DNA from 3 places in the Microbispora sp. NPDC046933 genome. Region 3 is predicted to be linked to each of the others. Evidence: predicted binding sites of a transcription regulator. Region 3 holds the regulator's gene; each other region holds the start of a gene.

Region 1 (9,864 bases), on a different contig from region 3:
ATCCAGGTCTCGGGCACGTTCGGATCGCGCCAGGAGGAGGCCCAGCGGCTCGGCCGCGTGCTGCGTCCCAAGGCGGACGGCGGCGGCGCGCGGTTCTACTCGGTGGTCAGCCGCGACACGGTCGACCAGGAGTTCGCCGCGCACCGGCAGCGGTTCCTGGCCGAGCAGGGGTACGCCTACCACATCATCGACGCCGACGACGTGGACGAGGAGGACCCGGCCCGCTGACCTTCTCCGGTCACGTACGGCTTCCAATCGCGTACGGCCTCCGGTCACGTACGGCGCCGGGCGCGGTAGGCGCTGGCCTTGGCCCGGTTCTGACACGACAGATCGCAGAAACGGCGCGAGGCGTTGCGGGTGGTGTCGAAGAAGACCAGGGAGCACGTCGCGGCCTGGCACGCGCCGAGCCGCGCCCCCTGGCCCACCCCGATGACCATGGCGAGCGCGGTGCCCATGTCGGCGGCCCAGGCGTCCACGAGCGTTGCGCCCGGCCGGTGGAAGGCCAGCTGGAGCGGCTTTCCCGGGTCGCCGTGCAGGGTGGGCACGGCGCCGTGCCGCGCCAGGAGGTCGTTGAGCCGTTCGGCCGCCTCGGGCAGGCGGTCCCCCGCGCCGTACAGCGGGCGCAGCTCGGCGGCGACCTCCGCGAGCCGGTCGGCGTCGGCCGCCGTGAGCCCACTCGGAGGGCGACCGGCGGCGGCGAGGCCGGTGTGGATCGCGGCGAGCCGTTCGCCGCCCGTCTGCGGCGGTGTGACAGGGCGGCCGTGCACCGACTCGGCGGCGAGGGCGTTCACCAGGAGGACGGCGAGATCCACCCTACTCCCGACATAACTGTCTATCTCGGATTGACCAGTGATGCGCCACGGCTCTATCGTCACTGTCGTAGCTTATCTAGACAGTGAGGTTTGAGGGATGTCCGTACGCCTGGCCCGCACCATGTGGCATCAGATCGAGCCGGTCCACGCCACGCTCTACTTCAGTCCCCAGGCCTTCGAGGAGGCCGCCGCGCTCGGCTACGACGTCACGACGCGCTGGCCGAGCTACTTCGCCTGGCGCACCGCGCCGCTGGGCGCGGCGGGACCCGCGCTGGTGGCCGCCACCTACTACAGCTTCAGCCCGAGCATGATCGCCGAGTACGTGCCGGGCGTCTGGGAGACCGCGACTCCCGCACAGGTGCTCGACGCGCGGCTGCGGGCGATGGACCGGACGTTGCGCGGGCTCCTCGGCGACCGGATCGACGACGGCGTCAAGGAGGCGGCCGAGCTGGCGATCAGGGCGGCGGAGAGCGTGGACGTCGCCCACCGGCCGCTCGCCGCGGCCAACCTCGACCTCCCGTGGGCGGAGGAACCGCACGTGGCGCTGTGGCAGGCGTACACGGTGCTGCGCGAGCACCGCGGCGACGGGCACCTTACGGCCCTGCACGCCGCCGGCCTGGACGCCTGCGAGGCCCTGGTCTCCTTCGCCGCCGTCGGGGCGGCCCCGGCAGAGAACTTCGCCGGCCGCGGCTGGAGCGACGAGGAATGGGCCGCCGCGCGCGACCGGCTCGCCGGACGCGGACTGATCGACGACGAGGGGACGGCCACCCCGGCGGGGCAGGCGCTGCGCGACCAGGTCGAGCGCATGACCGACGAGCTGGCGGCGGGCCCGTGGCGGGCGCTCGGCGAGGCAGGGGCCGAGCGGCTGGCCGAGCTCAACCGGCCGTTGCTCGGGGCCGTGTTCGAGTCGGGCCTGCTGCCCGCCGTCACCACACTCGGCATCGGTAAGATCCAGGCCCCTGAGTGAGGGGCGGCCGGCCATCCACACGGCCGGCACTCAGCAGGGTGTCCACGAACGTCGGCCGGGCCGGGCACCGCGCCGGAAAAACCCTCGGTTCCCGCGAAGCCCGCTCCACTCTCCGAGCCCGGTTGACGTGCGCGGACAGCGCTAGGTCCAGGAGATGCCCTTGGGCCTTGTCACCACATCACCCCCTCGCGCCTTACCCTCACATGATGCAGTCGTGATGGCGGCAATACCCAGCAGACAAGGCGAATCACGCAATATACGCATTTTTCGTCTTACTCCTGGTTTCTGCCGCCCGATACCTGCCCGCCGGTGAGCACCGACGGCTCACTCAACACGGCATATCAGGACAAATCACCCCACTACTGCATGCCGTTCCCCCCGCGGCCTGACGATGGAGCCCTCCACCGTCTCCGCCGGGAAGCTTTCCGTGCCGGTCACCGGGACGCGGTCACTGGGCGGCCAGGCCTCCGACGAACAGCACCGCCAGCGCGACGATCCAGGCCATCACGGCGACGCCGTGCAGGGACTCGCGCCGGCCGAGCCAGGCGACCCCCGTGGCGCACGCCGCGACCATCGCGACCATCACGGACAGCGCGATCACCGAGGCGATCCGGTCCGCGCAGTCCGGCGACGACCCCAGGCCCGTCGTGCAGAAGGCCTGCCTGCTCCAGCCGCCGAAGACCGCGAACCCCCACAGCGTGGCGAGCAGCAGGCTCGCCGCCGCCAGGATCTCCGGAGGAACCACGGTGCGCGTCACCTGGCTACAGATACCCGCCCCGGGAAACGGCGACACGCGAGAGAAATACCGTTTCGGCATCGCGGCGCGCATCGCTAAGCTCTTGTGCTTCCCGCTTCCACCAGTCCTGTCCCCGTCATGCCCGGAGGAGCTTCCGCATGCCCGGAAATGTGCTCGAAGATGAGCGCGCCCATCTCGCGGCCTCCCGCGCCGCCCTGCGAGCGATGCGTGAGCACGCGCAGTCGCTGTCGGCGGACGCCGCCGGCGACTGGGTGTCTCAGCAGGTCCTGCAGGGCCTGCTCGACCAGCGGGTGGCCGCCCTGGCCGACCACCCCGACGCGCCGCTGTTCTTCGGCCGGTTGGACCGCGCGGCCGGCGACGACCTGCCGAGCACGGTCTACGTCGGCCGCAGGCACGTCCACGACGAGAGCAGCCGGCCCCTCGTGATCGACTGGCGCGCCCCGATCTCGCGTGCCTTCTACCAGGCCAGCCCCGCCGACCCCATGGGGGTCGCGCTACGCCGCAGGTTCGGCTACCAGGGCGGCGACCTCACGGCGTACGAGGACGAACCGCTCGACGGCAGGGCGCTCGGGCAGAGCAGGCTGCTGACCGAGGAGATCGAGCGGCCCCGCACCGGCCCGATGCGGGACATCGTGGCGACCATCCAGCCCGACCAGGACGAGATCGTCCGCGCCGACCTCGGCGTGACCGTCTGCGTGCAGGGCGCGCCGGGCACCGGCAAGACGGCCGTGGGCCTGCACCGCGCGGCCTACCTGCTGTTCACCCACCGCGAGAAGCTGTCGCGCTCGGGCGTGACGATCGTCGGCCCCAACCGGGCCTTCCTCTCCTACATCTCCTCGGTGCTGCCCGCGCTCGGCGAGGTGAAGGTCGACCAGACGACGGTGGCCGGCGTCCTGGGCGACCACGCCCATCCCGAGGACCCCGCGGTGGCGGCCGTGAAGGGCGACGCCCGCATGGCCGAGGTCGTCAAGCGGGCGCTGTGGCTGCACGTCACCAAGCCGGCCGAAGGCGTGCTGTTCACCAAGGGCATCAACCGCTACCGGGTGCCCGATCACGAGGTCCGTGAGATCGTCGCCTCGCTGCGCGGCACGACGAGGTACGGCCCCGGCCGCGCCACCCTGGCCCAGCGGCTCGCCCACGCCGTGCTCGTGCAGATGGAACGGCGCGGCGAGTCGCCCGACGACCGGGTGCAGGACGCGGTGGCCCGGTCGAAGCCGGTCAAGGCCGTCCTGGACGCCGCCTGGCCGAAGCTCACCCCCGAGCAGGTGCTGTTCCGGCTGCTGTCGGACCCCGAGTTCCTCGCCAAGGCGGCCCGGTCGGACCTTTCGCCGGAGGAGCAGCAGCTCATCGTGTGGCGCAAGCCGTACAAGTCGCACCGGTCGGCCAAGTGGACGGCCGCCGACGCGGCGCTCCTGGACGAGCTCGGCGACCTGATCGAGCGGACGCCGCCCCAGGGACACCTCGTGGTGGACGAGGCGCAGGACCTGTCGGCCATGCAGTTGCGGGCCCTCGGGCGCCGCTGCCGCAACGGCTCGGCGACGGTGCTCGGCGACCTCGCACAGGGCACCACGCCCTGGTCCGCGCGTTCGTGGAAGACCGTGCTCGACCACCTCGGCCAGCCCTCGGGCGAGGTCACCGAGCTCACGCTCGGCTTCCGCGTGCCCCGCGAGATCCTCGACTTCGCCGCGCGGCTGCTGCCCTCCGTCGCGCCGGAGCTCGCCCCGCCGCGCTCGCTGCGTCCCGGCGCCGGTTCTCTGTCCGTACGCCGCGAGGCCGACGTCGCCGCCGCCCTTCCCGGGGCCGTACGGCAGGCCCTCGCGCACGAGGGCTCGATCGCGGTCATCGCGGCGGACTCCGGCCTTCCCGCGCTCTCGGCGGCCCTGGAGGCCGCCGCGGTGCCGCACACGGTGCTCGGCCCGGACTCGACGGGCGACGACCGGGTGCTGCTGGTGCCGGCGACGCTCGCCAAGGGTCTGGAGTACGACCACGTGATCGTCGCCGAGCCGGCCGCGATCGCGGAGGCGGAGGAGCGCGGCCTCGCCCGCCTCTACGTGGTCCTCACCCGGGCGGTAACGTCACTGACCGTCCTGCACAGCCGCGACCTGCCCGAGGAACTGCGATGAACCTGCCCGACGTACGCATCCGACACGGAGCGCTCGACGACGTGGAGACCGTGCTGCGGTTCTGGCTGGAGGCCGCCGAGAACACCGACAGGCACGACGACGCCGGCAAGGTCGTGGCCCTGATCGAGCGCGATCCCGAGGCGCTGCTCATCGCCGAGATCGACGGCCGCGTGGCCGGCACGCTCATCGCCGGGTGGGACGGCTGGCGCGCCCACCTCTACCGGCTCGCCGTGGACCCGGCCCACCGGCGCATGGGCATCGGATCGAGGCTGATCCGGGCCGCCGAGGAGCGGTTCCGGAAGTTCGGCGCGTTCCGCGCGGACGCGATGGTCCTGCACGACAACGCCCTGGCGCACCACGCCTGGACTGCGGCGGGATACACGATGCAGACCGACTGCGCCCGCTGGGTCAGGCGCCTCCCCTGAGGCATGGCACGGGAAAGGGCGGTTCCCCCGAGGGGGAACCGCCCTTCCGTTGAGACGAAGCAGGCAGATGGATCAGAAGTCCATGTCGCCGCCGCCGGGCATGGCGGGGGCCTTCTCCTTCTCGGGCTTCTCGGCGATGACGGCCTCGGTGGTCAGGAACAGCGCCGCGATGGACGCCGCGTTCTGCAGCGCCGAGCGGGTGACCTTGGCCGGGTCGATGATGCCGGACTCGAACATGTTGACGTACTCGCCGGTCGCGGCGTTGAGGCCCTCACCGGCCGGGAGGTTGCGGACCTTCTCCACCACGACGCCGCCCTCGAGGCCGGCGTTGACGGCGATCTGCTTCAGCGGCTCCTCGAGGGCCTTGCGGACGATCGCGGCACCGGTGGCCTCGTCGCCGTTGACCTCGAGCTTGTCGAACGCGTTGGCGCCGGCCTGCAGCAGGGCCACGCCACCGCCGGGGACGATGCCCTCCTCGACCGCGGCCTTCGCGTTGCGGACGGCGTCCTCGATGCGGTGCTTGCGCTCCTTGAGCTCGACCTCGGTGGCCGCGCCGGCCTTGATGACGGCGACGCCGCCGGCCAGCTTGGCGAGGCGCTCCTGGAGCTTCTCGCGGTCGTAGTCGGAGTCGGTGCGCTCGATCTCGGCGCGGATCTCGTTGACCCGGCCGGCGATCTGCTCGGCGTCACCGGCGCCGTCGACGATCGTGGTCTCGTCCTTGGTGATGACGACCTTGCGGGCGCGGCCGAGCAGGTCGAGGGTGGCGTTCTCGAGCTTGAGACCGACCTCCTCGGAGATGACCTGGCCACCGGTGAGGATGGCGATGTCGCCCAGCATGGCCTTGCGGCGGTCGCCGAAGCCCGGAGCCTTGACGGCCACGGACTTGAACAGGCCGCGGATCTTGTTGACGACCAGGGTGGCCAGGGCCTCGCCCTCGACGTCCTCGGCGATGATGACCAGCGGCTTGCCGGACTGCACGACCTTGTCGAGCAGCGGCAGCAGGTCCTTGTTCGCCGAGACCTTGGAGTTGACGATCAGGATGTACGGGTCCTCGAAGACCGCCTCCATGCGCTCGGGGTCGGTCACGAAGTAGCCGGACACGTAGCCCTTGTCGAAGCGCATGCCCTCGGTGAGCTCCAGCTCCAGGCCGAAGGTGTTGCTCTCCTCGACGGTGATGACGCCTTCCTTGCCCACCTTGTCCATCGCCTCGGCGATGAGGGCGCCGATCTCGGTGTCGGCGGCGGAGATGGAGGCGGTGGAGGCGATCTGCTCCTTGGTCTCCACGTCCTTGGCGAGCTTCGACAGCTCCTCGCTGACCCGCTCGACGGCGGCCTCGATGCCCTTCTTCAGCGCCATCGGGTTGGCGCCGGCGGCTACGTTGCGCAGACCCTCGCGAACCAGCGCCTGGGCGAGCACGGTGGCCGTCGTGGTGCCGTCACCGGCGACGTCGTCGGTCTTCTTCGCGACTTCCTTGACGAGCTCGGCGCCGATCTTCTCCCACGGGTCCTCGAGCTCGATCTCCTTGGCGATGGAGACACCGTCGTTGGTGATCGTGGGGGCGCCCCACTTCTTCTCCAGCACGACGTTGCGGCCCTTGGGGCCGAGGGTCACCTTCACGGCGTCGGCGAGCTGGTTCATACCGCGCTCGAGACCGCGCCGGGCGTCCTCGTCAAACGCGATCATCTTGGCTGCCATTAGGCTAGACCTCCCAGTAGCAGGGTGTCTTCAACGGACCGAGCCGACGCCCGCGACGGCATGGACCCGCTATCCCTGCGCGAGCCCCATCGCCCCGATCCCGGTTGTTGTCACTCTCGACCTCAGAGTGCCAAACAAGTATTTAGCACTCTACCCCTGGGAGTGCAAGCGGAAGCCGTCCTGACCAGCTTGGACGGTATGTCCAGATGAGCGAGCCAGAGGCGCGCGGCCGGCACGACCCGGCGGGCAAGAGCGCCCCGACGAGCGAAGCGGGAAACATGGCGAAAGGCCCGGCCCGCGGGAATCCGCGTGCCGGGCCTTCCAAGGTCGATGACGAGATCAGACGGCCCGTACGGCCTCCGCCTGCGGGCCCTTCTGACCCTGCGTGATGTCGAACTCAACCCGCTGACCCTGCTCGAGGGCCTTGTAGCCGTCCATCATGATTGCCGAGTAATGGACGAACACGTCCTTCCCACCGTCTACCGCGATGAAGCCGTAGCCCTTGTCCGCGTTAAACCATTTGACGGTGCCCTGCGCCACTTCCGACTCCTCTTGCTGGGCTGGGGACCACACCCAAGAAGCCCCCGGTTTTGTCGATCGTCCTCGACCATACCCGTGTCAAGGCGTAGGACAACAGAGTCAATCCGCAAACTACTACTTGGCGTTCGCTCAAAGCGGGATCGAAGAATATTCACTTTGCTGTTGAATAGTTGAGAGCTGCACCTTTTGCCATGGCATCACATGCTTCTTCACGCGATAGAAGCGCATGTCAGGTGCGCGGCCCCGCCGCGGCGGCTCAGCCTCCGGCGACGGCGGGGATGACCGAAATCTGCACCCCGTCCGGCGTGGCAGTGTCCAGACCCTCGGCGAATCGGACGTCCTCTTCCCCGACGTAGACGTTGACAAAACGCCGAATCTTGCCCGTCTCGTCCAGGATGCGCCCGCCGATGCCGGGGTAGTCCGCGTCCAGCTTCTGGAGGACCTCGCGGAGCGTTCCCCCCTCCCCGCTCACCTCCGCGGCGCCGTTGGTGTACGTCCGGAGAATCGTCGGAATCCGCACGGAAACGCTCATTGTTCACTCGCTTTCGTTACTGCCGATGGGCCTTTTGAAACGCTTTCAGTTGGCGAATGCCGCACGGAAGGCGTCGAGAGAGGGACGGATGACGGCGGCGGGGCGGGCGTGCTCGGCGACCGCGTCGAGCGTCTTGAGCCCGTCGCCGGTGTTCAGCACCACGGTCTCCGCGTCCGGGTCGAGACGGCCCTCGCGCACCAGCTTGCGCAGCACGCCGACCGTGACGCCGCCCGCGGTCTCGGCGAAGACGCCCTCGGTCCTGGCCAGCAGGCGGATCGCCTCGACCACCTCCTGGTCGTTCACGTCCTCCACCGCGCCGCCCGTCCGCCTGGCGATGTCGAGCACGTACGGACCGTCGGCCGGGTTGCCGATCGCCAGGGACTTGGCGATGGTGTCGGGCCGCACCGGCTGCACCACGTCCTGCCCGGCCTTGAACGCCCGGGAGACCGGCGCGCAGCCCTCGGCCTGCGCGCCGAAGATCCGGTAGGGCCGCTCCTCGACCAGCCCCAGCTTGATCAGCTCACGGAAGCCTTTGTCGATCTTGGTGAGCTGCGAGCCGGAGGCGATCGGGATGACGATCTGGTCCGGCAGCCGCCAGCCGAGCTGCTCGGCGATCTCGTACGCGAGCGTCTTGGAACCCTCGGCGTAGTAGGGCCGGAGATTGACGTTGACGAAGCCCCACTTCTCGCCCAGCTCATCGCCGATGAGCTCGGAGCAGAAGCGGTTCACCTCGTCGTAGGTGCCCTCGAGGGCGACCAGGCGGCCGCCGTACACCGCCGCCATGGTGACCTTGGCCGGCTCCAGGTCGGCGGGGATGAACACGCAGGAGTCGAGGCCGGCCCGGGCGGCGGCGGCGCCCACCGCGCCGGCGAGGTTGCCGGTGGAGGAGCACGACAGGGTGTGGAATCCGAAGTTGCGCGCGGCCTCGACCGCGATCGCGACGACCCGGTCCTTGAAGGAGTGGGTCGGGTTGCCGGAGTCGTCCTTGACGTGGAGCGACCGCAGGCCCAGCTCGGCCGCCAGCCTGTCGGCCTTCACGAGCTTGGTCCAGCCGGGCTGGAGGTTGGGCTTGGCCGCCACGCCGGCGGGAACGGGGAGCAGGGAGCGGTACCGCCAGATGTTCGCCGGTCCGGACTCGATGTCCTCCCGGCGAACCTCGCCGAAGTCGTACGCCACCTCAAGGGGGCCGAAACACTCCGTACAGGCGAAGATCGGGCCGAGGTCGTAGAGAGCGCCGCATTCGCGACACGAAAGACCGGTGGCGGGGCCGAACTCGACGGGGTTCGCGGCAGTGTTAGCGGCAGTGCTGGTGTGCGCCATGAAGCGAGGCCTTTCCCTCATCTTCGCTCGCGACCACCCTGGCCGCGAGCCGGAATTGGCACCTGTCCCGGCCGGGCCTCGTGGGCACGAGTGCGACACCGGGGAGGTTGCCGGGGCTTCGCAGGGCCGGTCCCTCCACCCCTCTGGATGAGCATGTTCAGTTGTGCGACCTTCGCAGGAAGGTCCCTAGCACTGTACCCCGGCGTCCCCGGTGTCCGTTCCGACGTCTCGCATGGCGAGACGATTCGTATCAGCCGTACGCCTCGCCGAGGGCGCTCTGCACGTACTTGCGCGCCTGGTGGATACGGGACTTGACCGTCCCGAGGGGGATCTTCAGCTGATCGGCGACCTCCGCGTAGTCGAGCTGGCAGATGTCGCGCAGCACGAGCGCCTGGGCGAGGTCGGGCCGCTCGGCCTCCAGCGCCTCCATCGCGTCGAGCAGGTCGAGCCGCGACCCGGCGATGACGCTCACCCGCCGGGGATCGGGACGCTGCTCGGGCAGTTCCTCCGCCTGCTCGGACGAGCGCCGCTTGAGCGAGCGGTAGGTGGTCCTGGCGCAGTTCACGGTCACGATGTGCAGCCAGGTGCTGAACTTGGCCCGCCCCTCGAACCTGGCGATGTTGCGCGCCACGGCGAGCAGCGTGTCCTGCGCGGCCTCCTCGGCGTCCTGCCGATACGGTAGAAGCCGCTCGC
Region 2 (9,864 bases), on a different contig from region 3:
TCGAGGGGCTGTCCGAGGACCGCCTGGAGATCCACGTCGAGCGGGGCGCCGAGTGCGAGGAGCGCCGCGTACGGGTGACGGGTGTGGGTTCCCGCTGGTCGGGGCTCTCCCTCGCCTGACCACCCTCCACCCCCAGCACCCTCCGCCGGCCCACGCGATCCAGACCGGTCCGCCGCACAGTCCTTGACGCCTGTCCGCGTTCCTGTGGATCATCGGGACGAAGGAAGATCCTCGGCAATGAGTCGGTAAGGATTTTCTGGGTAAGGGACCGGCGTGGAAGAGGTGTGCCGTTGAGCAGGATCACGCAGGTCGCCGTCGGAGGAGCCTTACTGTTCGGCGCGCTGGGCTGCACCGCGTCGGCCGAGACGGTCTCCACCGAGCCCACGATGACGCTGACACCGGCCCTGCCGACGCCGCTCGTCTCGGTCTCGCGGCAGGACGTGCGGGTGGAGGTCGATCCGAAGCGGATCGTCGGCGGATCGACCAAGAGCATCCACATCACCGCCAGGTGCCCGCTGCCGCAGGGCGGCACCGAATACCGGGCGACCGCCCGCTCAGACGCCTTCACCGGGCTCGTGACGCTGGTGGCCCCGGCGCCGCCGTCGGCCACCCCGACGTCCGCGACCGTGCCGATGGTGCGCGGCGGCGCGACCATCAGGGCCGGCGCCAAGGCGGGCGGCTACCGCGTGCAGGTGCGCTGCGAGGCCACCAACGACATCGGCAGCGCGTCGTTCAGGATCGTCGCGCCGGAGCCGGCCCACAACGAGGACCACACCGGGGACCACACGAGGATTCCCACCCGGGCGCCGCACGCGGGCGGCGGCGGCACGGCGGCCGGGGGCCCCGAAGACGAGTCCGGCCTGCCGACGGGGGTCACCGTCGTCGTGCTGCTGGCCGCGCTCGGCGTCGGCATCGGCGTGGCCCGCAGGCGCTCCGGAGCCTGACCTTGGCGCTGTCCACCCGGGGGGTGATCATCGCCGGGGTGGTCACCGGGCTCGCGTTCGCCGCGGTCGCCGGCGGCAAGGGGATGACGGACCAGCCCGCTCCCAGGTCCTCCGTCGTCCCCAAGCGGATCGACATCCCGGCCCTGCACCTCAAGGCCCCTCTGATGAAGCTCGGCCTGTCCGACGAGGGCGACGTCGAACTGCCGCCGTTCGACAAGCCGTCCACCGCGGGCTGGTACACGGGAAGCGCCGTGCCCGGCGACCCGGGCGCCTCCGTGATCATCGGCCACGTGGACACCAAGACCGCTCCCGCCGTCTTCTACCGGCTGCGCGACCTGCGCGAGGGAGCGGTCGTGAAGGTGGTGCGCAGCGACGGCAAGACCGCCTCCTACCGGGTCGACTCGGTGGAGCGCGTGCCGAAGGACGAATTCCCGGCCGAGCGCGTCTACACCGAGGACGGCCTGCGCCTGATCACCTGCGGCGGAAACTTCGACTGGTCGCGCCACGAGTACCGCGACAACATCATCGTCTACGCCTCCCTGATCCGCGCCGCCTGACGCCGTTCGGTGGCCGCGCGGGTCCCGGCCTCGTTCGGGCGAGGGTCAACGGCCGGAACCGGCCCGGGCGTGGTCGTCCGCCTCCGCACAGCGACTACGCTTGACCTCCGTGCTTGTCTTGGCCTTCGACACCGCCACTCCCGCCGTCACCGCCGCGCTGCACGACGGTGAGCGCGTGGTGGCGGAGTCGACGACGATCGACGCGCGGCGGCACGGGGAGCTCCTCGCCCCCGCCGTCGAGCATGTCCTGCGCGAGTCCGGTGTGACGCTCAAGGACGTGACCGCCATCGTCGCGGGGACCGGCCCCGGGCCGTACACCGGCCTGCGGGTCGGCCTGATGACCGCGACGGCGCTGGCCATGACCGCCGGTGTGCCGGCGTTCGGGGTGTGCACGCTCGACGCCCTCGCGTACTCCGCTCGAGAGAGCGGGCCGTTCCTCGTCGCGACCGACGCGCGCCGCAGGGAGGTCTTCTGGGCGCGGTACGGCGACCCCCGCACGCGGCTCGACGGGCCGCGCGTGGACCGGCCGCACGACCTGCCCGGCGAGCTGCCCGTGATCGGCGCGGGCGGCGCCATGTACGCCGACGTCATCGGCGCCGACCGGGTGCGCGGTCCCGAGCACCCTTCGGCCGGAGCGCTCGCGGCCCTGGCGGCGGAGCGCCTCGCGACGCTGAGCGAGGAGGAGGCGGCGGAGATCGCCCGCGTGCCCGAGGGACGTGTGGATTCGGTCGAGAAGGCGCGGGAGCTGGCCGTGCTCGGCCCGCCACGGCCCATCTACCTGCGGCGTCCCGACGCGCAGGTGCCCGGGGCGCCGAAGCGGGTGACGGCGTGATCCGCCGCGGGGTCACGTCGTGAGGCAGGCCGAGGTCGTCCTGCGCCAGATGACCCACGAGGACCTGCCCGCCGTGATGCACATCGAGCGGACCACGTTCCCCACGGACGCCTGGAGCGAGGCCATGATGCGCGGAGAGCTGGCCGACCAGCCGCGCACCCGGCACTATGTCGTCGCCGAGGTGGGCGACCGCGTCGTCGGGTACGCCGGCCTGGCGGCGGCGGGCGACCAGGCCGACGTCCAGACGATCGCGGTCCTCGCCGACCACCGGCGCGCGGGCATCGGGACCGCGCTGATGGACGAACTGCTCACCGAGGCCGTACGGCGCGGCGCGGCCTCGGTGTTCCTGGAGGTACGCGCCGACAACCCGCCCGCGCAGGCGATGTACGAGCGGTTCGGCTTCCGGCGGCTGGGCCTGCGACGGCGCTACTACGACGACGGGACCGACGCCATCACCATGGTGAAGGACCTCGTGGCACGACACGAGAGCAACTGAGCGCCCCGCTGAGCGGAGCGGGGAACATGAGATGTGGGGGCGGGCATGAGCAGGCATGACGAGCCGATCGTGCTGGGGATCGAGACGTCCTGTGACGAGACGGGTGTGGGCATCGTCCGCGGTCACACGCTGCTGGCCAACACGATCGCGTCCAGCATGGACGAGCACGCCCGGTTCGGCGGCGTGGTGCCGGAGGTGGCCTCGCGGGCCCATCTGGAGGCGATGACGCCGACGGTCGAGAGCGCGCTGGCCGCCGCCGGGCTGCGCTTCTCCGACATCGACGCGGTCGCCGTCACCGCGGGCCCCGGTCTCGCGGGTGCGCTGCTCGTCGGCGTGGCCGCCGCCAAGGCGTACGCGCTGGGGCTCGGCGTCCCGCTCTACGGGGTCAACCACCTCGCCGCGCACGTCGCCGTGGACCAGCTGGAGCACGGCCCGCTGCCCAAGCCCTCGGTCGCGCTGCTGGTGTCGGGCGGGCACTCCTCGCTGCTTCTGGTGCCCGACGTGGCGCGGGACGTGATCTCGCTCGGGTCCACCGTGGACGACGCGGCCGGGGAGGCGTTCGACAAGGTGGCGCGGGTGCTCGGCCTGCCGTTCCCCGGCGGGCCGCACATCGACCGGGCCGCCCGTGAGGGGTCGGGCACGGCGGTGGCGTTCCCGCGCGGCAAGTACGACGACGGAACCCTCGACTTCTCCTTCTCCGGCCTGAAGACGGCCGTGGCGCGGTGGGTGGAGGCCCGCCAGGCGGCGGGCGAGGCGGTGCCCGTGGCCGACGTCGCCGCGTCGTTCCAGGAGGCGGTCGTGGATGTGCTCACCCGCAAGGCCCTGCAGGCGTGCGCCCGCTACGACGTGAAGGACCTGCTGATCGGGGGAGGCGTGGCCGCCAACTCCCGGCTGCGGGCCCTGGCCCAGGAGCGCTGCGACGCGGCCGGGGTGCGCCTGCGGGTGCCGCGGCCCGGCCTGTGCACCGACAACGGCGCGATGGTGGCGGCGCTCGGCGCGGACCTGGTGGGGGCGGGTGTGAAGCCCTCCACTCTGGAGATCCCGGCCGACTCGTCGCTCCCGATCACCGTCGTCAACGTCTGATCGCCGCCCCGCTCGCCTCCGGTGTCCATCGCGACGCGCGGCGGCGGGCGCGGCTCTCAGTCGGTGTGGCCGCGGGCGGGGCGCAGGAGGACCTCGGCGAGCGCCAGCATGGTCTCCTCCAGCGCGGCGAGCCGCCGGGCCACGTCGCCGCGGGCCGGTTCCATGGCGCGGGTGACCGCGTCCGAGACGGTCTCGGCGATCTGCTCGCGGTCCGGCCTGCTGCGCACCGCCTCGGCGAGGGGAACGACGGCCCCGGCCGCCAGGGTGAGGTCGGCGTTCATGCCCGCGATGGTGGTGCTCATCTCGTCCACGCCGGCGGCGACGTCCCCCACCCCGGCGCCCAGCGCGGTCACCCTGGCGTCCATGCCCTCGACGGCGTGACCGAGGCCGGCCACGGTGCCGCGCAGTTCCCCGATGCCGAGATCGGCGGGCAGGCTCCCGACACGCTCGCCGACCGCCTCGACCCCGCTCTCCACCGCCTCGATCCGGCTCCCGACCGAGTCAAGCCGTTCGATGACGACGGCCTCCAGCCGCTCGGTGCGCTCGGTGAGCGCGGCGAGGGCCTTGTCGAGCCGGGTGAAACGCCCGGCGGCGGCCTCCATCCCGCCCTGGAACTTGCCGAGCCGGTGCGCGAAGTCCGCCATCCGGTCGGCGAGGCCCTGGGTCCGGCCGCCGACCTCGTCCACGTGGTCGCGCAGCAGCTCCACGTGCTGGGCCAGCCCCTCCGCCCAATCGGGCGGCTTGGCCGCCATGTCGTCGAGCCGCTGGGTGATCATCTCGAGCGCGGCGCCGAGGCCGCCCAGCTCGCGCTCGCGCACCTCGCGCAGGAGCCACTCCATGCCCTCCAGCCGCTGGCGGATCTCGTCGAGCACGGCGCCCTGCGTCCGCTGCTCGTAGACGTGGTCCTGCGCCGCCCGGGCGAGCAGTTCGCGCATCCGGTCGGAGATGGCGGTCTGGCTGCCCGCCTGGAGGAGGTTGTGGCTGGAATGCTCCACCGAGAATGCTCCTTCACTCGCCGAAACATCGGTTCGGCCCGGTCTCGCGCAGATGAACGAACAGGCGGCACGCCCGACGGCCAACTTTAGGCCCTGGCCCGCGGCCATCAGGCGTGGAATGAGAAAGGCGGTAATTGCCGGTGAATTGTTGCGGTTTCACCCGTCCGCGCTGGTCATGGGCTGGCAGAGCAGGGCGAACGGCCGTTCTTCGATGCGGGTGAGCACGACCACGGCCGAATTGTCGCCGGAAAGCCGCAGATCCTTGCGCAGCCGTTCGACGTCGACGGCGGATCCGCGCTTCTTGACGGTGACCGCGCCGACGCGCCGTTCGCGCAGCGCCGCTCTCAGCCGTTTGAGCGAGAACGGCATGACGTCGGTCACCTCGTAGCAGGGCGCCCATCCCGTCCGTACGAGTCGGTCGCTCGTGATGTAGGCGATCCGCGGATCGAGGAGCCGGCCCGACACCAGGGCGGCGACCTCGGCCACCAGGTGGGCCCGCACCGCGGCGCCGTCCGGCTCGTAGAGATAGCGGCTCACCGGCCCGGTCTCCGCCTCCGCGCCGGACGCCGTGAGCGTGGCCCCGGACGGCAGCAGCGTGGCGCGGCGGCCGCCCGCCCCCACCCCGGTCCAGATGGCCGCCTCCTTCACCTCGCCGCGGTACGACACCCACTCGGCCTCGGCGCCCTCCGGGATGAACTCGTACGGGATGCCGGGGGCCACCTTCAGGCAGGCCGCCGGGGCGCGGGCCACCAGGTCGAGCACGACCGGCCACGTGGGGGAGTACGCCATCGGGTCGAAGGTCCGTCCCCTCGCCCCCCTTCGGGCGGGGTCGGCGAACAGCAGGTCGTATCCGCCGGGGTCGGCCAGCGCGGCGTCACCCGTGCGGACGTCGACCAGGGAGGACAGGCCGAGCGCCGCGGCGTTGGCGCGGGCGATCTCCACGGTCAGCGGGTCGAGGTCCACGGCGTCCACCGGGCAGCCGGCCCTCGCCAGCGCGAGGAGATCCCCGCCGATCCCGCAGCAGACGTCGAGCACGGCAGGGCCGCCCTCGAACTCCCCGGCAGCCTGGATTCCGCCGGCCCGGATTCTGCTGGCGCGGTGTGCGGCGACCTCGGGGCGGGTGGCCTGCTCCAGCCCGTGCGGGGTGAAGTACATGACCGCGGCGTCGGGGCCGAACTTGGCCGCGGCCCGCCGCCGCAGCGACGCCTGGGTGAGCGCCGCCGCCGCCAGGTCCGCCGGGTGGCTCCGGCGGAGCGCGCTCGCGGCGGCCACCGGATCGGCGCCGTCGGCGAGTATCTTCACGGCCTCGTCCAGGGCCCCGCGCCCGGCGGGCGCGAGCAGCATGCGGAAGGCGTCCAGGTCCACGCCCGCGACGCTACCGCCTGCCCGGCACGTACGTCGGCCGGAGGCGTCGCCCTGTGGACGACGGCGGGCGCCGAGGCCGGGACCGGCCGGAGCGGACGGGAACGGAAAGGCCGGGCGGCCGCGCCCGCGGTCAGCGGGAGCCGACGTCGCCGAGCGAGGTGAGCAGCTTGCAGAGCAGCCCGGACAGCTGCTCCCGGTCCTCGTCGGTGAGGTCGGCCAGCAGCCGTTCCTCGTTGGCCACGTGGCCCTCCAGCAGCGCGTCGACCACCGCCCGGCCCTCCTCGGTGAGGGTGATCAGGACCATTCGGCGGTTGGAGGGCGAGACCTCCCGGTGCACCAGTCCCCTGGCGACGAGGCGGTCCACCCGGTTGGTGAGCGCCGCGGAACTGACCATCGCGGCCGTGGCGAGATCGCTCATGCAGAGCCGATGATCGGGGTTGGAGCGGAAGAGGGTCGCGAGCACGTCGAACTCCCACGGTTCCAGGTCGTGCCCGGCGAAATACTCCTTGATGCCCTTCTCCAGCAGCCGGGACGCGCGGGAGATCCGCCCGGCCACCCCCATCGCCGAGCAGTCCACGTCCGGGCGCACCCGGGCCCACTGGCCGAGGATCCGGTCGACGGCGTCGTGGCCGCGAGTGTCGTGGCCGCGAGTGTCGTGGTTGGGGGCGCCGTTGCCGGCGGTGTCGTTCGCGAGGGTGTCGTTCATAGCGCGCGCGGCCTGGGTCCTCCCCGCCGCTCCTCCTCCACCGGTCATCGTAACCGACACTTCGACGTTGAAATGTAGGCGAGGCCTGCGCTATCTTCTGCGTCGAACAGTAAAACATCGAAGTGTTCGAGGTGAAAGAGATGAAGGTCCTGGTGCTCGGCGCGACGGGGTACATCGGCGCGGTGCTGGCGGAGCACCTCGCAGAACGCGGCCACGAGGTGGTCGCGCTCGTCCGGCCGAAGGCCCGCGACGCCGCCGTGCCCGGTGAGGTGCGACACGGCGACCTCCACGAACCCGAGACGCTCGGGAAGGCGGTGACGCCGGACATCGACGTCGTCGTGCACGCCGCCAGCCCCGTCGGGGACGAGGAGGTGGACGTCGCGGCGATCGAGGCGCTGGCCGGCGGCGGCGCGCGGCTCGTCTACACCAGCGGCGTCTGGGTTCTCGGCGCCACGACCGAGGCGGCGGGCGAGGACGCGCCGGTGAACCCCATCACGGCCTCCCGCTACCGGCCGCGCGTGGAAAGGCTCGTGCTGGACGCGGGCGGCGTCGTCGTCAGGCCCGGCGTCGTGTACGGCCGGGGCGCCGGCATCCCCACGGTGCTCACCGCCCCCGGGCAGGAGGACGGCCGCTACGTCCACGCGGGCGGTCCGGTGCCGACCTGGGCGACCGTGCACGTCGACGACCTGGCGGACCTGCTCGTGCTCGCGATCGAGAAGGCGGCCCCGGGAAGCCTCTTCCACGCCGTCGCCGAGGAGGCGGTGAGCGTCGCCGATGTGGCCGCGGCCGCCGGCCGTACGGGGAAGGCCGTGCCGTGGCGGATCGACGAGGCGAGCGAGGTGCTCGGCCGCCCGTTCGCCGAGGGCCTGGCCCTGAGCCAGGTGGTGAGCGGCGACCTCGCGAGGAAGGTCCTCGGCTGGCGGCCGAGCCGCCCCGGCATCGTCGACGACGTCCGCTCCGGCTCGTACGCCTCCCGCGCCTGACCGTCCGGCGGACGCGGGCGCCGGACCGCCGGGAGGGGCGGCGGTGACGGCGGCGCGGCGGACGGCTGAACGGGCGATCGCGGGCGCGTTGCCGTGAGGTACGTCTGACCTGCGATGCCGGTTCGTGTTGACTGTCACGCGCCACTTGCATACTGTTTCGTGTTGGCACTCTCCCACTGAGAGTGCCAACAGCGACGAGACAGGTCTGACACCCGCGACGGCAGGCCGCTGGTCGCCTCTTCAGCTCATTCATCGCAATCTGAAGGGGAGGTCCGATCGTGACGACCGCCACCAAGGTTCCCGTTAAGCCGCTTGGCGACCGCATCGTGGTCCAGCCGCTTGAGGCCGAGCAGACCACCGCCTCCGGCCTGGTCATCCCGGACACCGCCAAGGAGAAGCCGCAGGAGGGCCGCGTCCTCGCTGTGGGTCCGGGCAACTGGGACGAGGACGGCGAGAAGCGCATCCCGCTCGACGTCAAGGAGGGCGACGTCGTCCTCTACAGCAAGTACGGCGGCACCGAGGTCAAGTACGGCGGCGAGGAGTACCTGGTGCTCTCGGCCCGCGACGTGCTCGCCATCATCGAGAAGTAAGCCGCGCCGGCTTGCGGAGCCCCGGGACAACGCGCCCGGGGCTCCGCGCGCTCACAAGGAGACCTGAATGCCGAAGATCCTGGAGTTCGAAGAGGACGCGCGGCGCGCTCTCGAGCGTGGTGTCAACGCTCTCGCCGACGCCGTCAAGGTGACGCTCGGCCCCCGTGGCCGCAACGTCGTCATCGACAAGAAGTTCGGTGCCCCGACGATCACGAACGACGGTGTGACCATCGCTCGCGAGGTCGAGCTGGACAAGCCGTACGAGAACCTGGGCGCCCAGCTCGCCAAGGAAGTGGCGACCAAGACCAACGACATCGCGGGTGACGGCACCACCACCGCGACCGTCCTGGCCCAGGCCATGGTCCGCGAGGGCCTGCGCAACGTGGCCGCCGGCGCGCAGCCGCTCGGGCTCAAGCGCGGCATCGACAAGGCCGCGCAGGCCGTCAGCGAGCGGCTGCTCGGCACCGCCCGCCACGTCGAGGACAAGAAGGAGATCGCGAACGTCGCGACGATCTCCGCGCAGGACGCGAAGATCGGCGGCCTGATCGCCGAGGCGTTCGACAAGGTGGGCAAGGACGGTGTCATCACCGTCGAGGAGTCCAACGCGATGGGCCTGGAGCTGGAGTTCACCGAGGGCCTCCAGTTCGACAAGGGCTACCTGTCGCACTACATGGTGACCGACCCCGACCGGATGGAGGCGGTCCTCGAGGACCCCTACGTCCTGATCCACCAGGGCAAGATCTCCTCCATCGCGGACTTCCTGCCGCTGCTGGAGAAGGTCGCCCAGAGCAAGCGCCAGCTGCTGGTCATCGCCGAGGACGTCGAGGGCGAGGCCCTGGCCGTCCTGGTGACCAACAAGATCCGCGGCACCTTCACCTCTGTCGCCGTCAAGGCGCCCGGCTTCGGTGACCGCCGCAAGGCCATGCTGCAGGACATCGCCATCCTCACCGGCGGCCAGGTCGTCAGCGAGGAGGTCGGCCTCAAGCTGGAGCACGTCGGCCTCGAGGTGCTCGGCACGGCCCGCCGCGTCGTGGTCAACAAGGACACCACCACGATCGTGGACGGCGCCGGCGACGCCCAGGCGATCGAGGACCGCGTCCGCGAGATCAAGGTGGCGATCGAGCAGTCCGACTCCGACTGGGACCGTGAGAAGCTCCAGGAGCGTCTCGCGAAGCTGTCCGGCGGTGTGTGCGTGCTGCGCGTCGGCGCCGCGACCGAGGTGGAGCTGAAGGAGAAGAAGCACCGCCTGGAGGACGCGATCTCCGCGACCCGCGCCGCGATCGAGGAGGGCATCGTCTCCGGCGGTGGCTCCG
Region 3 (9,864 bases):
GAGATCGTCACGCGGCCGGAGGGCGTCGCGCCTCCTCCTTGGAATCCTGATCACGCAACTGACAGCGATCAGGATGAAAGAGGCGAGACATGCCTGAAATGTGGCGGAGGCGAGCGGGCGCGCTCGGCGCGGCCCTGGCCCTCACGATGGTGGCCGCCGTCCCGGCGGCGTCCGCGGCGCCGGTGGCTGTGACGACGGCGCCGGGCGTTTCGACGGTCGCCGGGATCCGGCTCTCCCTACCCGCCCCGTCGGGGCCGCTGCCGGTCGGCACGGTCTCCCTGCGCCTGGTGGACCGGTCACGTCCCGACCCATGGGTGAAGGGACGGGCGTACCGGGAGGTGATGGTGAGCGTCTGGTATCCCGCCACCCGCGCGCCGGGACATCCGGTGTCCCCGCACCTGCCGCCACTGGTCGCCGCCGACTTCGACGCCACCTTGGCGCCCGACTTCCTCGGCGTACGGCCCGGCCAGGTGAACTGGGCGGCGACCCGCACGCACGCCCGCCTGGACGCGCCCGTGCGGCGCAGGTCCGGCGGCTACCCGGTGGTGCTCTACTCCCCCGGCTACATGGTGCCGCGCTCGCTGGGCACGCTCGCCGCGGAGGACCTGGCCTCGCGTGGCTACGTGGTCGTCACCGTGGACCACACCTACGAGGCGGCGGCCGTCGAGTTCCCCGGCGGGCGGCTGGAGCGGACCAGGGTGCGGGCGGACGACATGGACGACGCGATGAAGGCCCTCGACGTCAAGGTGGCGGACCTGCGGTTCGTCCTCGACGTGATCACCGCGCGACGGGCCGGGCTGCCCTCCCGGCTGGTCAAGGCGCTGGACACCACCCGCGTGGCGGCCATGGGCTTCTCCATGGGCGGCGCGGCGGTGGCGCGGCTGATGTACGCCGACCACCGGGTGAAGGCGGGCGTGAACCTCGACGGCTCGCTCTTCGGCGAGGTGACCGAGCGCGGCCTCGACGCCCCGTTCCTGCAACTGGCCGCCGACGAGCACGACGACCCTTCCTGGGTGACGTTCAGGAAGCATCGCCGGGGCTGGAAGCACGACCTGCGGCTCGCCGGAGCGAAGCACTACTCCTTCACCGACATGCAGGCGCTGGTCCCGCGGATCTCGGACCGCCTGGGCACGCCGTCCGAGATCGTCGGAACCGTCGACCCGGTCCGCTCGGTCGCGGCCCAGCGCGCCTACGTGGCCGCGTTCCTCGACCTGCAGTTGAAGGGCCGCACGACCCGCCTGTTCGACGGGCCGAGCCCCGCGTTCCCGGAGATGAGCTTCCTCGGCTAGTCCTCACCAGCGGCCGCAGCGGGACAGCAGGACGGCCGCCGCGGCCACGCCCGCCGTGGAGGTGCGCAGCACCGTCGGCCCCAGCAGGGCCGGCGTGGCTCCCGCGGCCCGCAACGCGGCGATCTCCTCCTCGGTGACGCCGCCCTCCGGGCCGACGACCATCACGATGTCGCCCGGCTCCTCCGGCAGGGGCAGGCGGCTCAGCGGCTCGGCGGCCTCCTCGTGCAGCACGACCGCGAACGCCGCCGCGGAGACGAGCGAGCGGACCCCGGCGGTCGTGGCCTGCTCGGTCACCTCCGGCAGGTGGAAGCGCCGGGCCTGCTTGGCCGCCTCGCGGGCCGTGCCGCGCCAGCGGGCCAGGGCCTTGGCCGCCCGGTCGCCCTTCCACTGGGTAACGCAGCGGGCGGCCGCCCACGGGACGATCACGTCGACCCCGGCCTCGGTCATCATCTCGACCGCGAGCTCACCCCGGTCGCCCTTGGGCAGGCCCTGGACGACCACCAGCCTCGGCCGGGGCGGCGGGACCTCGAACCGGCGCAGCACCTCGGCGGTCAGCGAGTCCTTGCCGGCCGCCGTGACCGTGCACTCGGCCACCCGCCCCGCGCCGTCCGTCAGGTCGATCCGCTCCCCCGGGCGCAGGCGGCGTACGGCGGCGGCGTGCCGCCCCTCCGGCCCGTCGAGGACGATCGTGCCCGCCGCCTGGCCTGCCGCGTCCGACAGGAACACGGGAACACTCATCAGATCAGCTCAGCGGCCGTTGAAGGCGTCCCGCAGGCGGGAGAAGAAGCCCTGCTGGCCCGGGGAGAACTTGCCGGGCGGCCGCTCCTCCCCGCGCAGCTTCGCCAGCTCGCGCAGCAGTTCCTCCTGCTGCGGCTCGAGCTTGGTCGGCGTCTCGACGTTCACGTGGATCAGCAGGTCGCCCCTGCCGGTCTCGTTGAGCCGCTGGACGCCCTTGCCGTACAGGGGGATGACCTGGCCGGCCTGGGTGCCCGGCCGCACGTCGATCTCCTCGGCGCCGTCGAGCGTCTCGATCGTGATCGAGGTGCCGAGCGCGGCGGCGGTCATCGGGATGTGGACCGTGCAGTGCAGGTCGTCGCCGCGCCGCTCGAAGATCTGGTGCGGCCGCTCGACGATCTCCAGGAACAGGTCTCCGGCGGGGCCGCCGCCGGGGCCGACCTCGCCCTCGCCGGCGAGCTGGATGTGCGTGCCGTCCTCGACGCCCGCCGGGATCCTGACCTTGATCGTGCGCCGGGTCCTGACCCGTCCCTCGCCCGAGCACTCCATGCAGGGGTGCCGGATGACGCTGCCGTACCCGCCGCACTGGGGGCAGGGGCGGGAGGTCATGACCTGGCCCAGGAACGAGCGGGTCACCTGCGAGACCTCGCCGCGCCCGTGGCACATGTCACAGGTGTCGGGGTGGGTGCCGGCCGCCGCTCCGGAGCCCTGGCAGACGTCGCAGACGACGGCGGTGTCGACCACGATCTCCCTGGTCGTGCCGAAGGCCGCCTCCGCCAGGTCGAGCTCGACCCGGATGGTGGCATTGCGGCCCCGGCGAGCGCGAGAGCGGGGCCCCCGCGCGGCGCCCGCCGACCCGAAGAAGGCGTCCATGATGTCGCTGAACGGGAAGCCCGCCCCGAAGCCGGCGCCCCCGGCACCCGCGCCGGCGCCGGCGAACGGGTCGGCGCCCATGTCGTACATGCGGCGCTTGCCCGCGTCGGACAGCACCTCGTACGCCTGGTTGATCTCCTTGAACCGCTCCTGGGTCTCCGGATCGGGGTTGACGTCCGGGTGCAGCTCACGGGCGAGACGGCGATACGCCTTCTTGATCTCTTCCTGGCTGGCGTCGCGCCGTACGCCAAGGGTCGCGTAGTAGTCGTTGGACACTTATGACCCCGCCAGGATCTGGCCGACGTAACGCGCCACCGCGCGCACCGCACCCATCGTCACCGGATAGTCCATTCGTGTCGGGCCCAGCACTCCGAGCCGGGCCAGTTCCTTGTCGCCCGAACCGTATCCGGCGGCCACGATAGAGGTGCCGCGCAGCCCGCTGTAGGGGTTCTCGGATCCGATGCGGACGGTCAGTTCGGACAGCCCGCGGGTCTCCCCCAGCAGGCGGATGAGGACGACCTGCTCCTCCAGCGCCTCCAGCACGTCCCGCAGGCCGATGCTGAAGTCGGCGGCGGCGAGGTTCGCCGTACCGCCAAAGACGATCTTCTCCTCGTGCCGCTCGACGAGTGTCTCGAGCAGCACCGACAGGATCGTGGCCGCCGCCGGCCTGTCCTCGGGAGGCAGGCGGTCGGGAACGTCGGCCACGGTCTCGGGCACCTGGGACAGGCCGCAGCCGTCCAGGCACGCGTTGAGCACGGCGCGCAGGTTCGCGATCCGGTCGTCGGCGATGGCCTCCGGCAGGTCGACGACCCGCTGCTCGACCCGTCCCGTGTTGGTGATCAGCACCAGCATGACCCGGCGCTCCGCGAGCGGGACGATCTCCACATGGCGCACCGACGACCTGGTGAGCGAGGGGTACTGGACCACCGCGACCTGCCGGGTGAGCTGCGCGAGCAGCCGCACCGTGCGCATGACGATCTCGTCGAGGTCCACGGCCCCGGCGAGGAAGGTCTCGATGGCCCTGCGCTCCGCGCCCGACAGCGGCTTGATCTGCGACAGCCGGTCGACGAACAGGCGGTATCCCTTGTCCGTCGGCACCCTGCCGGCACTGGTGTGCGGCTGGGTGATGTATCCCTGCTCCTCCAGCGCCGCCATGTCGTTGCGGATCGTCGCCGGGGAGACGCCGAGGTTGTGCCTGTCCGCCAGGGCCTTGGACCCCACCGGCTCGTTGGTGGACACGTAGTCCTCGACGATGGCGCGCAGGACGGCGAGCTTGCGGTCGTCGAGCAATGTGTCACCTCCCTGTGCCTGGAAACACCGACTCTGGCACTCTGTGTTCCCGAGTGCCAAGTGTACGGCTACCACCCCACGTGGTGCGATAACGCAGGGGGTACCAAGACAGCGCAGGGGGTACCAAGACAGCGCAGGGCACCAGGACAAGCGAGCTGCAAATCGACCACAAGCCGCATGGTCGACCCTTGGTTCCATGCACGAGAACCAGATCCCCGATGTGACCATGAGGGTGCCCCGCCCCATGCCCCCGGCCGACGCGACCTTGCGGATGCCGCACCCCTTTCCCCCGCCGTACGGCGGATCCCGGCCGATCCGGCCCCGCCTGCTGTGGATCTTCCTCTCCTGGGTGCTCTTCGTCGTCCTGCTGGTGGCGGGCGTCGGCGGGTTCGCCGGCGGCCTGTTCTCCACGCTCGGCGACGCCGCGCCCACGACGACCTTCTCCGGCGGGCAGTCGGTGAACGTCGCGCTCGACCCCGCGGACACGCCGGCGATCTACGCGGCCGTCGACCAGCCCACCGACGTCCGCTGCCAGCTCGGCGACGGCTCCGACCCGCGGGTGCGGCTGACCCGGCCTGCCGTCCCCCAGTCCGTCACGCTGAACGGCACGACCTGGGAATTGCTGTTCGAGGCCGGCGTCCCGGCGGCGGGCACCTACCAGCTCGCCTGTGAGGGCGACGGGGTGCGGTTCGGCGTCGGCAAGCAGCTCGTCGGCGGGGTCGGCATGCTGGTGGGCGGCGCGATCGCGCTGCTGGCGCTGCCCACGGTCGGCTTCCTGGCCGCGGTGATCGTGACGATCGTCGTGCTCGCGCGCCGCTCCGCGGCCCGGCGCCGCCTGGCGTGATTTGCTAGCGTTCCCCGCATGTACGGGCGGGACGTGCTTTCCGGAGACTGGCGGCGGCCACGGCGGGGGCAGATCCCCGAGATCCCGGCCGAGCCCGACCTCGTGGTCGAGGACGCCGAGGGCCGCTTCTGCGGCGCGGTGGTGGCCTGCGACAAGGAGGCCGTGACGCTGGAGGACCGGTTCGGCCGGCGGCGGGTGTTCCCACTGACGCCCGCCGGATTCCTCCTCGAAGGCGAACCGGTGACGCTGGTGCGTCCCCAGGCCGGCCCGAAGGGGCCGCTGCGGAGCGCCTCGGGATCGATCGCGGTCGAGGGCCTGCGCGCGCAGGTCGCCAGGGAGAGCCGCATCTACGTGGAGGGCGTCCACGACGCCTCGCTGGTCGAGAAGATCTGGGGGCACGACCTGCGGGTGGAGGGCGTCGTCGTCGAGTACCTGGAGGGCGTGGACGACCTCCCGGCCATCGTCGAGGAGTTCGGCCCCGAGCCGGGCAGGCGGCTCGGCGTGCTCGTGGACCACCTGGTGCCCGGCTCGAAGGAGAGCCGCATCGCCGCCCGGGTGTCCGGGGACGACGTGCTCGTCGTCGGGCATCCGTTCGTCGACATCTGGCAGGCGGTCAAGCCCCGCGCGCTCGGCATCCCCGCCTGGCCGGACGTGCCGCGCGGCGTGCCCTGGAAGGAGGGCGTGATCGCCGCCCTCGGCTGGCGGATGGACCCCCAGGAGGCGTGGCGGCACATCCTGGGCCGGGTCACGACCTACGCCGACCTGGAGCCCGAACTGCTCGGCCGCGTGGAAGAACTGATCGACTTCGTGACGGCCTAAGGCGTGAGGTCCCGGACCACGGCGTCGGCGAGCAGCCTGCCGCGCAGCGTGAGCACGGCCCGGCCCGCCTTGAACGCCTCCACCTCCAGCAGTCCGTCCGCCAAGGCCCGCGCACACGCCGTACGCGCCTCGGGGGCGAGGCCGGCGAGCGGGAAGCCCGAGGCGAGGCGCAGCTCCAGCATGACCCGTTCGACGGCCCTGTCCTCCACCGGCAGCACCTCCCGGGCGTGCGCGGGCGAGGCCCCGGCCGCCAGGCGGGCGGCGTACGCCGCGGGGTGCTTGACGTTCCACCAGCGGGTGCCGCCCACATGGCTGTGCGCACCGGGGCCTGCCCCCCACCAGTCGCCGCCGGTCCAGTACAGCAGGTTGTGGCGGCAGCGGGCCTCGTCGCCCGCGGCCCAGTTGGAGATCTCGTACCAGCGCAGTCCGGCGGCGGTCAGCATCTCCTCGGCGATCAGGTAGCGATCGGCCGCCACGTCGTCGTCCGGCATCGGCAGCTCGCCGCGGCGGATCCGGGCGGCGAGCCGGGTGCCGTCCTCGACGATCAGGGAGTACGCCGAGACGTGGTCGGGCCCGGCGGCCAGCGCGGCCTCCAGGGAGGCCCGCCAGTCGTCCTCGCTCTCCCCCGGCGTGCCGTAGATCAGGTCCAGGTTGACGTGCTCGAACCCGGCCGCGCGGGCCTCCAGTACGGCCTCGGCGGGCCGGCCGGGGGTGTGCCGCCGGTCGAGCACGGCGAGGACGTGCTCGCCCGCGCTCTGCATGCCGAAGCTCACGCGGGTGAACCCGCCCGCCCGCAGCTCCTTCAGGTAGGCCGGGTCCACGGACTCGGGGTTGGCCTCGGTCGTCACCTCGGCGTCGGGCCGCAGGCCGAACTCCTCGCCGATGGCGTCGAGAATCCGTACGAGGTCGGCGGCGGGCAGCAGGGTCGGCGTGCCGCCGCCGAAGAAGACGGTCTCCACGGGCGGGGCCGCGTCTCCGAGCACGCGCCGGGCCAGCCGTATCTCCTCGACCGCGGTGGCGGCGTAGTCCCGCTGCGCGGCGCCGGGCCCCAGCTCGGCGGCCGTGTAGGTGTTGAAGTCGCAGTAGCCGCAGCGCGTCGCGCAGAACGGCACGTGCACGTAGAAACCGAACGGACGGGAGCCGAGCCCGTCGAGGGCCCCGGACGGCAGCTCGCCGCTCGTGGGGACGGGATCGCCGTCGGGAAGCACTGAAGGCACGCTCTCCAGTCTGCCGCCACTCGCACCCTGCCATTGACGCCCTGATCACCGCGGTCTACGATCGCGGCAATTTACAGGAAACTTTCCTAAAAAATGCGCTCGGGAGGCCGGCGTGCTCATGAGAAGGACCCTCGCCGTGGCGGTCGCCGCCACCCTGACGGCCGGCTTGGTGCCGTCCGCCGCCCAGGCGAGTGCGGGCGAGGAGCGGTACAAGCGGGTCGCCTACTTCATCCAGTGGGGAATCTACGGGCGGAACTTCCACGTGAAGGACGTGGACGCCAGCGGCGCCGCCGCGAAGCTGACCCACCTCAACTACGCCTTCGGGTTCGTCGGCCCCGAGGGCACCTGCTACTCCGCCGACCCCTGGGCCGACTGGCAGCGCCCCGTGCCCGCCGAGCAGAGCGTCGACGGCGCCGCCGACACCGACGACCAGCCGCTCAAGGGCAACCTCAACCAGCTCAAGAAACTCAAGGCCCGCCACCCCGGCCTCAAGGTCCTCATCTCCCTCGGCGGCTGGACCGGCTCCAAGTACTTCTCCGACGCCGTCCTCACCTCCGAATCCCGGGCCAAGCTCGCCGCCTCCTGCGTCGACCTGTGGCTCAAGGGCGACCTGCCCGGCCTGCCCCCCGGCGCCGCCGCCGGCGTGTTCGACGGCATCGACCTCGACTGGGAATGGCCCGGCTCCGCCGGCAACGACGGCAACGTCATCCGCCCCGAGGACAAGCAGAACCTCACCCTGTTCCTCGCCGAACTGCGCCGCCAGATGAAGGCGTACGACCGGCACGACGAGCTCACCGCCTTCCTCCCCGCCGCCGCCGCGAAGATCGACGCCGGATTCGAGGTCCGCAAGGTCTTCGACCAGCTCGACTTCGCCACCGTCCAGGGCTACGACCTGCACGGCCCCTGGGAGAACCGCACCGGCCACCAGGCCAACCTGCTCACCGACCGCCGCGACCCCAACGACGTCAAGTTCAGCGTCGACCAGACCGTACGCGACTACACCGGACGCGGCGCGCCCAAGCGGAAGATCGTCATCGGCGTCCCCGCCTACGGCCAGGGCTGGACCGGCGTCACCTCCGGCGGCGACGGCCGCTACGCCACGGCCGCCGGCCCCGCCCCCGGCACCTGGGCCCCCGGCAGCGACGACTACAAGAACCTCGTCAACAAGCCCGGCAAGCGCTACCGCGACCTGCTCACCGGCACCCAGTGGCTCTACGACGGCAACGAGTTCTGGTCCTACGACGACCCCGCCGTCATGCTCCAGAAGGCCGCCTACATCCGCCTCAAGGGCCTCGGCGGCTCCATGCTCTGGTCCATCGACCAGGACGACGCCAAAGCCTCCCTCACGTCGGCCCTCTACTCCGTTCTGCGCTGACCGGCGTCTCGGGGAGGGGGCCGCCGCGACTCCCTCCCTCGGCGTCGCCTGACCCGCGCCTTCTTTGCCGCCAATCGCTCCGGCCAAAATAAACCGCAAGCGCCAGCAATGTCGACAATCCGCTGAGCACATAACTTCCCGTCAGCAACATCAGCCACATTCCGGCGTGGGATGGATATATTAGAAGTGTCGCCAGGGCGATATATCCAGGCAGTAGAAAGATGAACCACAAGAGCCCCACGCCCACCTTCTCGAGCGTAGCGTCTACGCGCTGAGCGCGCCGCGCCCAGAGCACCATAAGCGGTATGCACCAGACCCAGTGGTGCGGCCAAGAAACGGGCGAGACAAGCAGCCCCACGATGGCGCAGACGGTGATTCCGGCGAGCTCGCCCGCCTTCTTCGCGGTCCATGCGGCGACCAGGAGTCCACCCATGCCGACCACCGCGCACAGGGCGAGCCAGAGAGGCACGGCAGGCCAAGAGCCGGGCATGAACATAAGCACGCCCCGAAGCGATTGATTGAAGAAGTCCGCGTCCTGCCCGGCGACCACCCGTTGCGTGTCGAAAAATGCGCCACCCCAGTAATCATGCGAATCGGCGGGCAGCAGCAGAAATCCGAGGATTACCGTGCCGAGAAAGCCAAGTCCAGCCATCAGGGCGGCCCGGAAACGACGCGTGACAAGAAGATAGGGGATGAATATCAGTGGGGTGAGCTTGATACCGGCGGCAATGCCCGTTCCCATGCCGCGCCACTTTTCTTTGCCGTGCGTCAGATCCACAACTATCACCAGTAGCAGAATAATACCTATTTGCCCATTCCACAGCGTTAGCGTTACTGGGTACAAGGGAAGTGCCGCGATAACAACCAGCAACGTGTGAGCCGCCCGGCGACTACGGCGCTTTACCGCAGTACGGCCGACGAGAATCCATATCACCACCTCAAGGGCGAGTATGGAGATCAGCACCCAGAGGGCGACGGCAATCTCCCTTCCAACCAAGGCGAGAGGCGTGAACAGCATTGCCGCGAAGGGTGAATAGGTAAACTTCAGCCGCCTTTCACCTATGATCAAGTCATAGACAGAGTTATGCCGCAGTACCGCCGCTCCGCCCTCCCGGTAAACCTCCAGATCAATCCAGCCCTCCGCATAGACCGAGTTGAAGACGAAGGCTGTCAGCGCGCCACTCAACGCGATCAATACTCCACATGCTATTTGGAAGGAGCCGCCACCTCTCTTGCCCGAACGAATTCGCGGACCGGCTGACACTGAAGAAGGCATGGCAACTCCCGACTTAGCTGCAGTGCACGCTAGCCACGCCCGCTTGTCGAAAGCTTGTCCTGCCCTGCTTGTGCCGGCCGTTCCGGATCGAGTTCGTTTCAGCCTGGAATTGCCGGTCCGGGCTCTGGTGTGATCCGTCGAGCGTA

The links. Region 3 encodes HrcA, which represses chaperone genes, less so after heat shock. Its sites were predicted from a motif close to TTGGCACTCTCNNNNNGAGAGTGCCAA; they were not measured.
Region 1: groL (chaperonin GroEL) is a predicted target of HrcA. The motif match lies at 6,887-6,913, and genes of this name have one in related genera.
Region 2: groES (co-chaperone GroES) is a predicted target of HrcA. The motif match lies at 8,124-8,150, and genes of this name have one in related genera.

The regions. Positions count from the first base shown of each region.
Region 1 covers NZ_JBEYWW010000020.1:24,278-34,141, reverse strand. The annotation lists gene ABZ857_RS25385 (DNA repair helicase XPB) at 1-228, shown strand, start outside; gene ABZ857_RS25380 (CGNR zinc finger domain-containing protein) at 273-812, opposite strand; gene ABZ857_RS25375 (hypothetical protein) at 910-1,779, shown strand; gene ABZ857_RS25370 (hypothetical protein) at 2,228-2,536, opposite strand; gene ABZ857_RS25365 (AAA family ATPase) at 2,674-4,659, shown strand; gene ABZ857_RS25360 (GNAT family N-acetyltransferase) at 4,656-5,084, shown strand; gene groL (chaperonin GroEL) at 5,157-6,779, opposite strand; gene ABZ857_RS25350 (cold-shock protein) at 7,119-7,319, opposite strand; gene ABZ857_RS25345 (MoaD/ThiS family protein) at 7,576-7,851, opposite strand; gene thrC (threonine synthase) at 7,897-9,171, opposite strand; SAM riboswitch class I at 9,186-9,325, opposite strand; gene ABZ857_RS25335 (sigma-70 family RNA polymerase sigma factor) at 9,422-9,864, opposite strand, start outside.
Region 2 covers NZ_JBEYWW010000001.1:533,146-543,009, reverse strand. The annotation lists gene tsaE (tRNA (adenosine(37)-N6)-threonylcarbamoyltransferase complex ATPase subunit type 1 TsaE) at 1-119, shown strand, start outside; gene ABZ857_RS02315 (hypothetical protein) at 291-944, shown strand; gene ABZ857_RS02310 (class F sortase) at 947-1,501, shown strand; gene tsaB (tRNA (adenosine(37)-N6)-threonylcarbamoyltransferase complex dimerization subunit type 1 TsaB) at 1,611-2,333, shown strand; gene rimI (ribosomal protein S18-alanine N-acetyltransferase) at 2,353-2,829, shown strand; gene tsaD (tRNA (adenosine(37)-N6)-threonylcarbamoyltransferase complex transferase subunit TsaD) at 2,875-3,912, shown strand; gene ABZ857_RS02290 (hypothetical protein) at 3,969-4,907, opposite strand; gene ABZ857_RS02285 (methyltransferase domain-containing protein) at 5,064-6,272, opposite strand; gene ABZ857_RS02280 (MarR family transcriptional regulator) at 6,403-6,978, opposite strand; gene ABZ857_RS02275 (NAD-dependent epimerase/dehydratase family protein) at 7,101-7,961, shown strand; gene groES (co-chaperone GroES) at 8,237-8,551, shown strand; gene groL (chaperonin GroEL) at 8,619-9,864, shown strand, end outside.
Region 3 covers NZ_JBEYWW010000004.1:99,126-108,989, forward strand. The annotation lists gene ABZ857_RS06835 (lipase) at 90-1,289, shown strand; gene ABZ857_RS06840 (16S rRNA (uracil(1498)-N(3))-methyltransferase) at 1,293-2,027, opposite strand; gene dnaJ (molecular chaperone DnaJ) at 2,037-3,173, opposite strand; gene hrcA (heat-inducible transcriptional repressor HrcA) at 3,174-4,187, opposite strand; gene ABZ857_RS06855 (hypothetical protein) at 4,384-5,031, shown strand; gene ABZ857_RS06860 (DUF3097 domain-containing protein) at 5,050-5,850, shown strand; gene hemW (radical SAM family heme chaperone HemW) at 5,847-7,067, opposite strand; gene ABZ857_RS06870 (glycoside hydrolase family 18 protein) at 7,186-8,442, shown strand; gene ABZ857_RS06875 (glycosyltransferase 87 family protein) at 8,411-9,637, opposite strand.